3 regions of the Paenibacillus sp. FSL L8-0638 genome follow, and region 3 is predicted to be linked to each of the others. Evidence: riboswitches for the same ligand, from Rfam matches in the RefSeq annotation. Region 3 holds a riboswitch; each other region holds the start of a gene.
What was found. Region 3 has a riboswitch for cobalamin ahead of MKY35_RS25465 (ABC transporter substrate-binding protein). Riboswitches for the same ligand answer to the same signal wherever they lie in the genome.
Positions count from the first base shown of each region.

Region 1: it holds a riboswitch for cobalamin, as region 3 does, so the genes downstream of both, MKY35_RS24415 (hypothetical protein) here and MKY35_RS25465 (ABC transporter substrate-binding protein) in region 3, are expected to answer to the same signal.
Region 2: it holds a riboswitch for cobalamin, as region 3 does, so the genes downstream of both, MKY35_RS06780 (cobalamin-binding protein) here and MKY35_RS25465 (ABC transporter substrate-binding protein) in region 3, are expected to answer to the same signal.

Region 1 is NZ_CP151960.1:5,475,800-5,480,016, forward strand. It holds gene cobJ (precorrin-3B C(17)-methyltransferase) at 1-1,484, opposite strand, end outside; gene MKY35_RS24415 (hypothetical protein) at 1,526-1,744, opposite strand; cobalamin riboswitch at 1,795-1,982, opposite strand; gene MKY35_RS24420 (TIGR00730 family Rossman fold protein) at 2,039-2,593, opposite strand; gene MKY35_RS24425 (uroporphyrinogen-III synthase) at 2,796-3,647, opposite strand; gene MKY35_RS24430 (endospore germination permease) at 3,749-4,217, opposite strand, start outside.
Region 2 is NZ_CP151960.1:1,516,831-1,521,047, forward strand. It holds gene cbiB (adenosylcobinamide-phosphate synthase CbiB) at 1-948, shown strand, start outside; gene MKY35_RS06775 (histidine phosphatase family protein) at 999-1,751, shown strand; cobalamin riboswitch at 1,874-2,068, shown strand; gene MKY35_RS06780 (cobalamin-binding protein) at 2,276-3,283, shown strand; gene MKY35_RS06785 (iron ABC transporter permease) at 3,280-4,217, shown strand, end outside.
Region 3 is NZ_CP151960.1:5,708,069-5,712,285, reverse strand. It holds gene MKY35_RS25470 (nucleobase:cation symporter-2 family protein) at 1-1,158, shown strand, start outside; cobalamin riboswitch at 1,914-2,114, shown strand; gene MKY35_RS25465 (ABC transporter substrate-binding protein) at 2,331-3,911, shown strand; gene nikB (nickel ABC transporter permease) at 3,927-4,217, shown strand, end outside.

The DNA of each region.
Region 1 (4,217 bases), 230 kb from region 3:
AAAGCAATGCTCGTTTCCTTGGGTGCCTGTAATCCACCAAGTACAACCTGTAAATGCTCAGCCACAGGCACAGCGTCATCCTTCTCCATATTGCAGAAGTCGCACGCCTTTACCTTAAACACATCGCCAATCGGCATGACAATGAATCGTTCATCCCGCAGCCGCCCGACCAGTTCCTCGGGGTCTGCACACGGCACGCGCAGCACGATCTGATGATCCGGCGTATATTCCAGCTCGCCATCATCACCCGCTACCTCGGCGAGCAGCGCCATCTGGCGAGCGGTGAACTTCTTGTTTCCCACACCCGGGGAAACGCCCACCTCAAATAGCGCAGGCTTGCCAAAGCCGCCTGTCTCCATCCCGGCCGTGGCCCCTGCTCCGGCCACTGCTGACGTTCCGGCGGTGCTCTCGGCGGTAGGCGCTTGCCCGCTCCAGCGAGCGTTGGCTTCGCCAGGCAGCTTGCCGCCGACAGCGAGGCGGCTTAGCGCCTCTGCGGCCAACGATGCCGGGGCTGCGCCGGTTTGCACAGCAGTCGTTGCCTGCACGGCAGCCATCGCTTGCGGGCGTGCCTGCATGGCAACCGCAGCGCCGCTCGCGGAGGGTCCAGCGGGCGTAGTCGGGGCTGCGCCTGCCCGCGGTGTATCCTCTTGCGCGCCCAGCGACCACGGCTCCGCTTCCGTGCGGAGCCGCTGATGCGGCTTGAGCGCCTGCTCGGTCGCATCCAGCGTGTATTTGCGCTGATATCCGCGCGGAGTCACGATCAAGCCGTCATACACCGTCGTCGAGGAATTGCCGATGATTACAGTCGTCAGCATCCCGATATCATGGTTCAGCATATCTTCCAGCGTCGTTACAATAACTTGCTGACGTTCACGATAAGCACTTTTCACCAACCCGACCGGAGTCTGCGGATCGCGGTAACGCAGCAAAATGGACTGCGTCTCCACAATCTGGCGGGTACGCCGACCACTGCGCGGGTTGTATAATGCAATCACAAAATCGGCCGAAGCCGCAGCTTCTACACGCTTCACAATCGTTTCCCATGGGGTCAGATGATCACTCAGACTGATCGTGCACGCATCATGCATAACTGGCGCCCCCAACAGTGAAGCACAGGACTGAATAGCCGAGATCCCCGGCACGACTTCTACCTCAACCCCGTCCTCGCGTCGCCAGCCTTTTTGCATCAGCACTTCGTACACCAGCCCTGCCATGCCATAGACTCCTGCATCTCCACTGGAAATGACGGCTACCTTCTTGCCCATCTCTGCTTGGCGAACCGCCTCCTGCGCACGGCTCACTTCCTCTGTCATCCCTGTACGTACAATCTCCTGTCCGTTCAACAACGGACGGATCAAATCAACGTAGGTGTTGTAGCCGATAATGACCTCACTTTCGGCCAGCGCATCCAGCGCCCGTTTTGTGATATGTTCCATATCTCCTGGTCCAAATCCAATCACCAGCAATTTTCCTAATGGGCTCATCGTGCTCCTCCTATTCATCCTTTTCAGGGCAGCTATGCTATCTATTCCAATGATTTTTGGACATCCTGTAACTCAAAAAAGCCCCATCCTACCCGGATGGGGTTTCTATGTACGTATCTCTCATCAGACGAACAAACAGCGTAAGAAGACACGATTTGTCTTCCTCCAGCCTGCCGTTGTTTTCCATCTGTCTGTTTACGCTTCAAACGCTGCTGCACGTTCATATCCACGCAAACCTCTAGCCAACATGGAAAAAGCAACGTGTGCCTGATTTCCTGATTTCGTACACCCATCCTCTCCGCGAAGGTTAACGGTGCATACAGATCAAGGTAGGTCTCCTGGCTTGGCATCAACGGATTCTTTCGTCTTCCCCATTTTTCACGAGTGACCAATAAAAAAAAGCCTCTTCCTTACAGTGGCGGGACCGCTCGGGATTTGCACCCGATTCCCTGTTACCCTTTGCTCAACCGCAAAGGCACCTTGTCTGTCCGCTATTTGATTATGGGTCTTATCATAACCTTGCCTCAATCAGTTGTGCAAGCACGAAAAAAGCTTTATTTCAAGTTCTCTGCTTTATTTTTTAACATCTGTAGCAATTTGTCCGGGTCCGCAGAGATACTTAATAACGCTGGGTGCTCAGCCCCGGTAAACCCTTCTTGCACGCTATGACGCACCATTTCTACTAACGGGTCAAAATATCCATTCACATTCAGCAGCCCAATGGGCTTGCGATGAATACCGATTTGCGCCCAGCACAATACCTCGAACAGCTCCTCGAAGGTTCCCAAGCCACCCGGAAGGGCGATAAACGCATCGGCCATCTCGCTCATTGCCGCTTTACGCTCATGCATGCTCGCTACCTCAATAAATTCGGTAACTCCCCGATGAATGATCTCTGCATCAAATAATAGGGTGGGCATAATGCCCGTGACCTGACCATCACCCGCTAGTATTCCATTCGCCACCTCTCCCATCAGCCCCCTGCTAGAGCCACCATAGATCAGACGGATATGATGGCGAGCCATGGCTTCTCCCAGCTTGCCTGCTGCCTCAACATATACCGATGAATGTCCAGGTCTGGACCCGGCAAATACGCAAATAGAATTCATTAACGTCTCAGCTCCTGTCCTAAGTAGCATCGAAACTTATTCATTATATTAGATAAACATTTTCGCTATAACAAAAATCTTTGTCGATGCATGTCCAACAAAAAAAGATAAAGACCTCGTAGGCCCTTATCTTTATTTTACTCTGTATCCCGAAATATAAGTTCATTTTTTAGCATACTGCAATTATAATTTTGATCTCATTTCAATGACCATTCATGATCTTCAGACCACAGCCATGCACCGAATCGTTATGTTCAAAATATTTGCCCAGCTCCACCATCATCGCGCCCATGCGCTCTTCGGTTGGAAACACGACTCGATCAATCCCTTCTTCCACAATGGACTGTGCAGTCACCTTCCCTACGGATACAGCAATCACATCCTCACGGAAAGCTTCCAGTAAATCCTCGATTCGATTTTGCTCTCTGGCATATTGGGCTAAAAATCGAATTTGCGGACCACTCGTGAACGTAACGGCATCAACGTTACGCTGGATAACATCTTCCAGTAACGCCTGCAATTTTGCTTCCTCAGGTGGGATATGCTTATAAGGAAGTACCTGTCGGGTCACTGCCCCCTGCTCGTCCAGCCATTTTACCAACCGTGGGGCTGGATCGCCATGCAGTTGCAACAGCACTTCCTTCCCCTTCAGATCGTATGGGGCGAAAGCTCCTGTCAATCCGATCAAACTTCCGTCCTCGTCTCGTACTGCTGGCGTAAAGCCACGCTTTTTGAGTCCATTGACCGTCTTGTAGCCCCGCGCTGCAATGTTGGAGGATTGCAGCAACTCTATAATCTGCTCAGCCACGCCCATATCCTCTGCCATATCAAACAGAGCATCCAGTCCCATGCCTGTCGTGAAGATGTACCAGTCCGGAGGGTTCTTTACCCACGATACAACAGCGTTGCGCAGCTCGATATCATCCAGAAAAACAGTGCCCTGGGCCGGGCGCTCTACTGGCTCGCCCCCCATCTTCATAACTAGCAGCGCCATTTCTTCTGCTTTACGGGGACCGGCAAGAGCGACTCTCTTACCTGCCATGCGTTGTGCCATGCTGTTGCCTCCCTTGTAGAAGTCGTATTTCTTTCTACCAAGTATACAATTAGAGGGGCAAAAGACAAATAAGAATTACTTTTCCGCTAAATACAGTAAACTTATAAGTGGCCGTGCCCTGTTCTGCCTCCATGCTGGCTTTCTTTCTGACTACTACTATCCCGCTCTCCGCTAGATGCCTTATCATCGTCGCCTCTCCCTTTAGATTTGGGTCGGAGCAACATCCACAGCACGAAGGGCATCAATACAAAAAAAATGACCATAACCACGGTCCACTCCCGACTGAATTCATATATTTGTACAATGTTAGAGAACAGCATAAAGGAACAGACGTAACCCAACAAACCAACTGGCCAAACAATCAAATTCCCCCAGGCTGGAGCAAACATACGCTTGACAGTCAAACTGGTGACGTACAGATCAAACCCCATTTTCGTAAGCAGGGTCGGCACGGTAAGAGCGCCCACAAATAAATCGAACCGATCCAGAAAATCGGTCACTTGCAACTGACGTGCCAGTTCATACGAAGGATAAAACAGTCGTGACAAAATGGGGACACCGATAACCAGC
Region 2 (4,217 bases), 1.7 Mb from region 3:
GCAGCCTATCTTTTGGACAGGCTGATTGGTGACCCGAGGTGGTTGCCGCATCCAGTCATCGGTATGGGACATGCCATTTCAGCATTGGAAAAAGTGATTCGCCGCCAGGTACGAAGTGACCGAGGGCTGAAACGTGCGGGTATACTGCTTCCACTCATTGTGGCGGGAGGCTCCTTTGCGCTCGCCTGGGCGCTGTTGCACTTGCTTGCCTGGATTCATCCGTGGTTATCTGTCGGCGCAGAAATGGTGCTGATTGCGACCACGATTGCTTCCAAAGGACTAAAGGATGCAGGAATGGCAGTCTACCGAGCGTTGCAGGCGGATGACCTGGCTGTGGCACGGCGGGAGCTGGGCATGATAGTCGGGCGGGATACGCAGCAACTTGATGAGCCTGAGATTGTACGCGGTACGGTTGAAACGGTCGCTGAAAATATCGTGGACGCGATTATTTCCCCGCTTTTTTATGCCTTGATCGGGGGAGCACCCTTGGCGCTGGCTTATCGTGCTGTGAATACGCTCGATTCCATGGTTGGCTACAAAAATGAAAAGTATCTGCATTTAGGCTGGGCTTCAGCACGTCTGGATGATGTGGCTAACTACATTCCGGCACGCCTAACAGCGGCAATGCTTGTGGTAGCGGCGTGGATGTACAAGCGAAATGCTGCAAGAAGCTGGCGCACAGTCAAGCGAGACGCTCGTCTGCACCCAAGCCCGAACAGTGGCTACCCGGAATCGGCTGTTGCTGGTGCACTGGGGATTCGTCTTGGAGGCTATAATGTGTATCATGGCGTACGCTCCTTTCGTGCATACATGGGCGATTGGATACGACCGCTAGAGTCGAAAGATATACGGCATACAATCCAGCTGATGTTCGCCGTGTCCAGTATGTTTGTGGGATTGTGTTTGTTAGGAGCCGCAGGTTGTTTTGCCTTGGGATGGGTGCGGTGAGGGTGAGGAGTGACACACTGAATAATGATCGAGCAGGAAGTGACATGATCTTGAAACAAGATATAGCAGCAAAAAGGACAGTAGAATACGCACAAAGTCCGAACTCACAGGAGGATAAGGTGCCGTATGATGCTAAAGAAGATCTGCATTGGGACATGGAACTCGTGTTAGTTCGTCACGGCACAACCTTATGGAACAAGGAACGTCGATATCTGGGACACTCCGACTTAGGTTTGCTACCGGGAGCAGAGCAGGAATTAAAGCCTTTGCAGGAAAAATTGCAAGGGCACTCCTTTGCTCGAATCTATTGCAGCGACTTAATGCGATGTCGCCAGACCTTGCAGATCATTGTGCCGGAATCAGAGTTGACGTCTGGACGTTCCCTATCTACTATGCCTCCTATGATGGAACCATGTCTGCGAGAGCTTCATTTTGGCGAGTGGGATGGAAAAACGTATGACATGCTCAAGGATGTGTCGTTGTATCGAGCTTGGATTGATGAGCCGCAACGGATCACCCCACCTGGAGGAGAGTCTTGGACAGATTTTGTAAATCGTCTGCGCAAATTTCTTGACTCTCTGTATGAATGGCGTGTTGCTATGGAAGTTCAACCCATGGATTTGACTGCTGCGCCGCCCTCTGTTTTGGTTGTTACGCATGGTGGCGTAATTCGCCAGTTGGCTTGCATGCTGATACCGGGCCATGATTTTTGGAGTTTGAACCCGAAGCCGGGAAAAGCATTTAGGATGCAATTGAGGTTGGCAGGACCGTACAGTTACACAGCAGAAATGCTTCCTCATTAGGCTAGACACCAGCGGATAAAGAGGCTGTTTGGGTTGTAAGCAGCCTCTTTTTAACCTATAATCATCAAGTAAAAGAACGGCTTGACTACCACTACATCAAATATCCAGCAGACGAGGTCGGCGCAGTGTGATGAAACTATGGTTTCCCTTGCCTGCGCTGTTAAAAGGGAAGTCGGTGTAAGTCCGGCGCGGTCCCGCCACTGTAAATGGAAACATGCCGGTTAGTCCTGCTTTATGTGCTACTAAGCATATGAAGGAATTTCAGGACATGCATCTTACCATAAGTCAGGATACCTGCCCGTCCGCCTGTCACCATAATCCTTCGAGGAAAGGATGACGTGTTCGCAGTGACTGTCCGTGCGGAAAGAAGCTGCCGCCTGCGCACGATCTGCGCTAACGTGACCCCTGTGTCCTGATATGAGGATGCGGGGTTTTTTTGATAGGAAAAGAAGGCTGGATTTAGAAGATATCTGATGATGCTCAAGTAACGCTCTTAACGATTTTTTTATGAAGGGGTGCAAATCATGGCAGGAAAAAAAATAAAGGTTTGGACAACAGGTTTATTGGCTCTGATTTTGGCGGTTGTGCTGAGTGCATGTGGGGCGAATGGAAAAAATGCTGAAAATAAAGAGGGTCAGGCTTCTTCACAGCAGTCGGGACAGGCAGTAAACGCACAAGAGCCTCCGGGCAAAACGGTTTACCCGCTCACAGTTAAAGATGCAACAGGACAGGAATTTACATTCAAAAAAGCGCCGGATAAAATCGTTTCCGTCTCCCCGGCAGAAACCGAGGCATTGTTCGCCATCGGGCTGGATAAGGAAATTGTCGGCGTCTCCGACTACTCTGATTACCCGGAAGCAGCTACGAAAAAGCCTAAAGTGGGCGGTATTATGAAACCAAACGAAGAGGCGATCATTGCTGCGAACCCGGAAGTCGTTTTTGCAGGGATATCACTTAGTGAACAGGCTACGACCAAGCTGCGCGACATGGGAATTATGATTTTTAAAACGGAACCGAAGACAGTGGAAGATGTCATGGCTAACATCGAATTGTATGGGAAAATCACCGATCATCAGAGAGAAGCAAGAGCGGTGACTGACAAGATGAGAGCAGATGTAGCAGAAGTAAAAGAAGGAATTAAAAATATCGGTAAAGGGCAGAAGCTGCGGGTATACGTCGAGTTTTCACCAGGCTGGACAGTTGGTAAAGGCGAGTTTATGGACGAGCTGATTACGTTGGCGGGCGGTGAAAATGTAGGTGCCACGCAGAAGGGGTGGTACCAAATTAGTGAAGAAAATATTATTGCTGCGAACCCTGACGTGATTTTGTACAGCAAAAGTGTCAAGGACGACAAAACTGGTCAAACGCTCGGCGAAATTATTAAAGCTCGCAGTGGATGGGATCAAATATCGGCTGTTCGCCACAACCGGGTATTTGCCGTGGATGATAATTTGATCAGTCGTCCGGGTCCACGCGTAACGGAAGGTCTCAAGGAAGTGGCCAAGGGCGTGTATCCTGAAATTTTCAAATGAACCGTAAACTGATCGGCTTTGGAGGGACAGGTCTTGTCCTACTGTTGCTGACGCTGCTGCTCTGTCTTGGCATCGGCTCGGCCAAGCTTCCGGTCAGCCAGATCACAGGCATTCTGGTTAACCACCTTCCGTGGTTAGGCGATACGTTTACACCGGATTGGAATACATCCTCAGAGCAGATTATTTTGAAGGTCAGATTGCCACGAGTGTTACTGGGAATGTTGGTAGGAGCAGCGCTGGCGCTGGCGGGAGCCGGATTTCAGGGTGTGCTGCGTAATCCTTTGGCTGATCCGTATACACTGGGGGTATCCTCGGGGGCTTCGGTAGGAGCGGCAGTACTGATTTATTGGGGCCTTCAATTTTCATTTGTTGGTGTATGGACGCTGCCGCTAGTGGCATTTACGACCGGAATGCTTACGCTGTGGATGGTGCTGACGTTGGCACGGGAAGGTGGGAAAATTCCGACACAAAGTCTCATTTTGTCGGGTGTGGTGATGCAATCCTTTCTGGGAGCGGTTGTTTCCTTTCTGACAGCCATGTCGAAGGAGACGGTCAATGAAATATTGTACTGGACGATGGGAAGTCTTAGTCTGCGCGGTTGGTCATATACAGGAATCCTTTTACCTTATGTGGTCATAGGGCTGGTATTTCTATGGAACCGGGCACGTGTGCTGAATATTTTGGCTTTGGGTGAACGTCAGGCGGCGCACATGGGAGTTCATGTAGATGCGACGAAGCTATCTGTTCTGATTATTTCCACGCTGCTGACAGCAGCCGCTGTCTCGGTATGTGGTGTGATTGGCTTTGTGGGACTCGTTGTACCGCATATCATTCGTCTGGTGACAGGTCCTGATTACCGTATGATTGTTCCATTATCTGCGCTCGGTGGAGCTATTTTTATGGCTTGGGCTGATACGGCGGCTCGCACGTTGTT
Region 3 (4,217 bases):
TGCGGGATTGCTACGTTATTACAAATTATGGGCACACGCTTTTTCGGTAGTAGACTGCCTGTCATTTTAGGCTGTACGTTTACGGCAGTAGGGCCTATCATCGCGATTGCTTCGACCTCAAATTTGGCGACAGCGTACGGTGCCATTATTTTGTCTGGTATATTCGTGGTGCTTGCGGCACCGCTGTATGGCAAGCTGCTACGCTTTTTCCCGACGGTCGTTACGGGTTCGGTCGTTACAATTATCGGTCTATCCCTTATTCCGGTGGCGATGAACAATGTAGCAGGTGGCCAGGGCAGCGCGGATTTTGGACAGCCGCGTAATTTGCTGCTGGCGCTGGTTACATTATTGGTTATTCTGCTTGTGAATCGGTTAGCAAAGGGCTTTATGCGCTCGATTTCCGTGCTCATCGGTCTGTTTGCAGGCACGGTGGTTGCTTATGCGATGGGAATGGTGCATTTTGCTCCCGTGGCAGATGCGTCATGGGTGAGTGTTGCGCAGCCGTTTTATTTTGGTAAGCCAGAGTTTAGCATTATGGCGGTATGTACGATGATTATTGTCAATATTGTCAGCATGGTCGAGTCTACGGGTGTTTATCTGGCAGTAGGCAAGGCGATTGATCAAAAGGTAGAGCAAAAGCAGATCGTCAATGGACTTCGTTCGGAAGGACTTGCGATTATGCTTGGGGGTATTTTTAACGCGTTTCCTTATACAGCCTTCTCGCAAAATGTGGGTCTGATCTCGCTCACACGCGTCAAATCGCGGAACGTTATTTTTGCTGCGGGCGGTATCATGGTTGTTCTCGGTTTGCTACCTAAGCTGGCTGCTTTAACGACAGTGATTCCTAACGCTGTGCTGGGCGGGGCGATGATCGTCATGTTCGGCTCGGTCGCTGCATCAGGCATGTCTATTTTGTCAGAAGTGGATCTGCGAAAGGAAAGCAATCTGCTGATCGCAGCATGCAGTATTGCTGTGGGCCTAGGTTCTGCCGTTCTGCCACAAATGTTCGACCAGCTGCCGAGCTTTGCCAAAATGCTGTTGCAAAACGGCATCGTATCTGGTTCGATTACAGCGATTGTCTTGAATATCGTTTTGACGAGAAAACAAGGGGAATCGGTCAAAAGCGTGACGGTTCAGGAGGTTCCACAGAAGGTTTGATGATTAGAAATAAATAAAGATAGCCGGAGAGAGGACGTATGCCTCTTTTCCGGCTGTTTGGCATGGGGTTATCCAGATAGTAGATCCCCTTGTTGTCTGGGGATATATAGATAAACTGCGGGATGAAATGGGTAGCTCCAATTTGGCGCGTTTTCCAGTTTACTTACTAGAAGAATTTGCTAGAGCAGTGGGCGATATCATGGTATAATTTACCTTATGGATTTTGAATAGTGGTGGATGTTTTCGGACCACGGTGCAGCTTCCCGAAAGGGGGTGAAGCCGATGGTCAACCTTGTATCGTGCTACGATGTGTTGCGTTGGATGGTTACGTTACTAAGCCTGGTGTTTAGTATTCGTAAACTTTATCGCTGGCTACGTCGAAAATTTCGGAACAAGCGAAAACCCACCGCGTAATTAGGTTGGCCCCTAACGGTGGGTTTCGTTTGCATTGACATTTAGTTATGCAGCGCGCCGTGGTGGTGATCCACAGCCTTTCAAGTCCTAAGAGTCTTTGCCGTTGGCGCGGCGAAGACTCTTTTTAGTATACGGACACGGTGGTTTACTCTATACCTAATTTTAACACTTCAATTGCGTGCACGCAATTGGAGGTTAGGTCTTGTTTCTACCTTATCGTTCAAATTTAAATTATTGTGCAGCCTTTATTGACAAGCCTGTGACAACAAAATAAGATCGTAATGAAAAGAAATAAAGGAAGAAAACAGGTGTGAGCCGGACAACTCTATGTATGGGGTTTCGTAGAGACGATGTACATAGTTGTTGAGCATGTTCACTTAAAAGGGAAGTTCGGTTGATTCCGACACGGGCCCGCCACTGTATACAGGCATCAGCAGGATACTGCTGGAGCTTTCAGAACAGCCACTGGAATTGTGAAGAACCGGGAAGGCCTGAAAGATACGCCTGGAGTCAGGAGACCTGCCTGTTTTGACATCACTGTCAGACCCACGGAATGCTGGGGAGGTGGTTAGGCGTGCTGCATACGGAATGTCTGAAACCGATCTGATCCCTTCTATGTTTTTGGAGTTGGCTTCGAGGTGAGTTCTGACATTTTATATTGAAGGCATTTCTGACTGCTGATCAAGTGGTTCGGAATGCTTTTTTCGCGTTTTGCGTTAGGTTTATGCGATTTTACAAGATAGAGGAGGGCTCATGAAATGATAAGCAGTCGTAGTAGGCGTTCATGGTTCATATGTACAGGGGTGATGCTGCTGCTGGCAGTTATGGCTCTTTCGGGATGTGCCAGCAATAAGACGTCGGATAGCTCCGGCAAGGGTGAGAACGCGTCAGCACAACAAACAGCGACAGATAAAAAGCTGGTAATGGCGTATACATGGAAACCGTCAGGCGTTGACCCGCATGGAGATAATAGCTGGGATGTGATGCGATCCGGTGCAGGTGAGACACTGGTACGTTTGAATGAAAAGCTGGAGCCTGTGGCTTGGCTGGCAAAGGAGTGGAAGCAGGATAGCCCTACAGTTTGGACGTTCAGCTTGCAGGATAAAGTCACTTTTCATGATGGAAAAAGTATGGATGCAGCAAGTGTAAAAGCGTCTTTGTTACGCTCTATTGAGAAAAGCCATCTGGCGAAGGATTTACTGAATGTGAAGTCCATTGATGTAAGCGGCCCGCTGGCCTTGAAGATCACGACAAACCAGCCGAATGCGGCATTGGTGTCTAATCTAGCTGATCCATCGACGATTGTACTGGATGTGGCATCGATGAAAGATGAGCAGGGTTACCCAGCGATGACAGGCGCCTTTAAAATCAAAGCGTTCAACAAGGACCAATCCTTGGTCGTAGAGCGTTATGACGGATACTGGGGCGAGAAGGCACGATTGGCTGAAGCGACGATGAAGTTCATTACGGACGGGAATTCGCGCCTGATGGCACTGCAATCCGGTGAGGTGGACGTAGCGACGGATATTCCGGTTGATAACGCAGAGGTACTGAAAAAGAACGACAAGCTGCAAGTGCTGTCAGCTCCGTCCTTGCGCACCCATATGATCGTGTACAATATGGAATCGCCAGTATTCAAGGATGCGGCGAACCGTAAGGTGGTGGACAGCCTGATTCCACGCGCATCGATTGTGAGCGCCGTCATGAGGGGCTTCGGTACGGAGGCAAGCAGTCCGTTCCCGAGCATTCTTCCCTTCGGTAAAGTTGAGCGCAAAGCGCTGGACGGAACGGCAGAGCAACTGTTGACGAAGGATGGCTGGCAGAAGGACGCCCAAGGGACATGGACTAAGCAAGGCAAGCCGTTCGAGGTTACGCTGCTGACTTTCCCTCAGCGTCCGGAGCTCTCTGTTATGGCTGAGGTCATCCAAAGCCAATTGCTGAAAGAGGGAATCCAGGTCAAGATTCGCAAGGTGGAAAATATCGACGAGGCGTTGACCAAAAACGATTGGGATTTTGCTATGTACAGTATGCTTACTGCTCATACAGGAGAGCCGCAATATTTTATGGACATGTTTTATTCTTCGAAAAGCGAAGCCAATGTAAGCCGTTATAGTTTCAAACCGCTAGAGAGTATTCTGAACAGCTTGAAGCTGGCGAAGGATACAGCGCAGCGTAATGCTGTGACACTACAAGCGCTGGATATCATCAATACGGATTTGCCACAGTCGTTCATTGTGCATCCTGATAATGTGTTTGGTGTGAAAAAAGGGGTGGAGGGTTTTACACCCCATCCGATCGAGTATTACTACATTACAGCGCAATCCGATATTGCGGAATAACGAGCTGCGTATCCTATGATTCGTTTTATACTGGAACGTGTGGCGCAGCTGCTCATTATTGTATTCGTTGTATCCACGCTGACTTTTGTACTGATGCGGCTGGCCCCTGGAGACCCTGCTACCATTTTGCTCACCGCGCATAATATCCCTGCCTCTGAGGAGGCGTTGACGACGCTACGAAAGGAACTGGGCTTAAACGAACCGCTTCATATTCAATATGTGAACTGGCTGCGGGATGTGTTCACAGGGCATTGGGGCACTTCGTATGTATCCAAGGAGTCGGTGCTAGCCGAACTGTGGAACAGA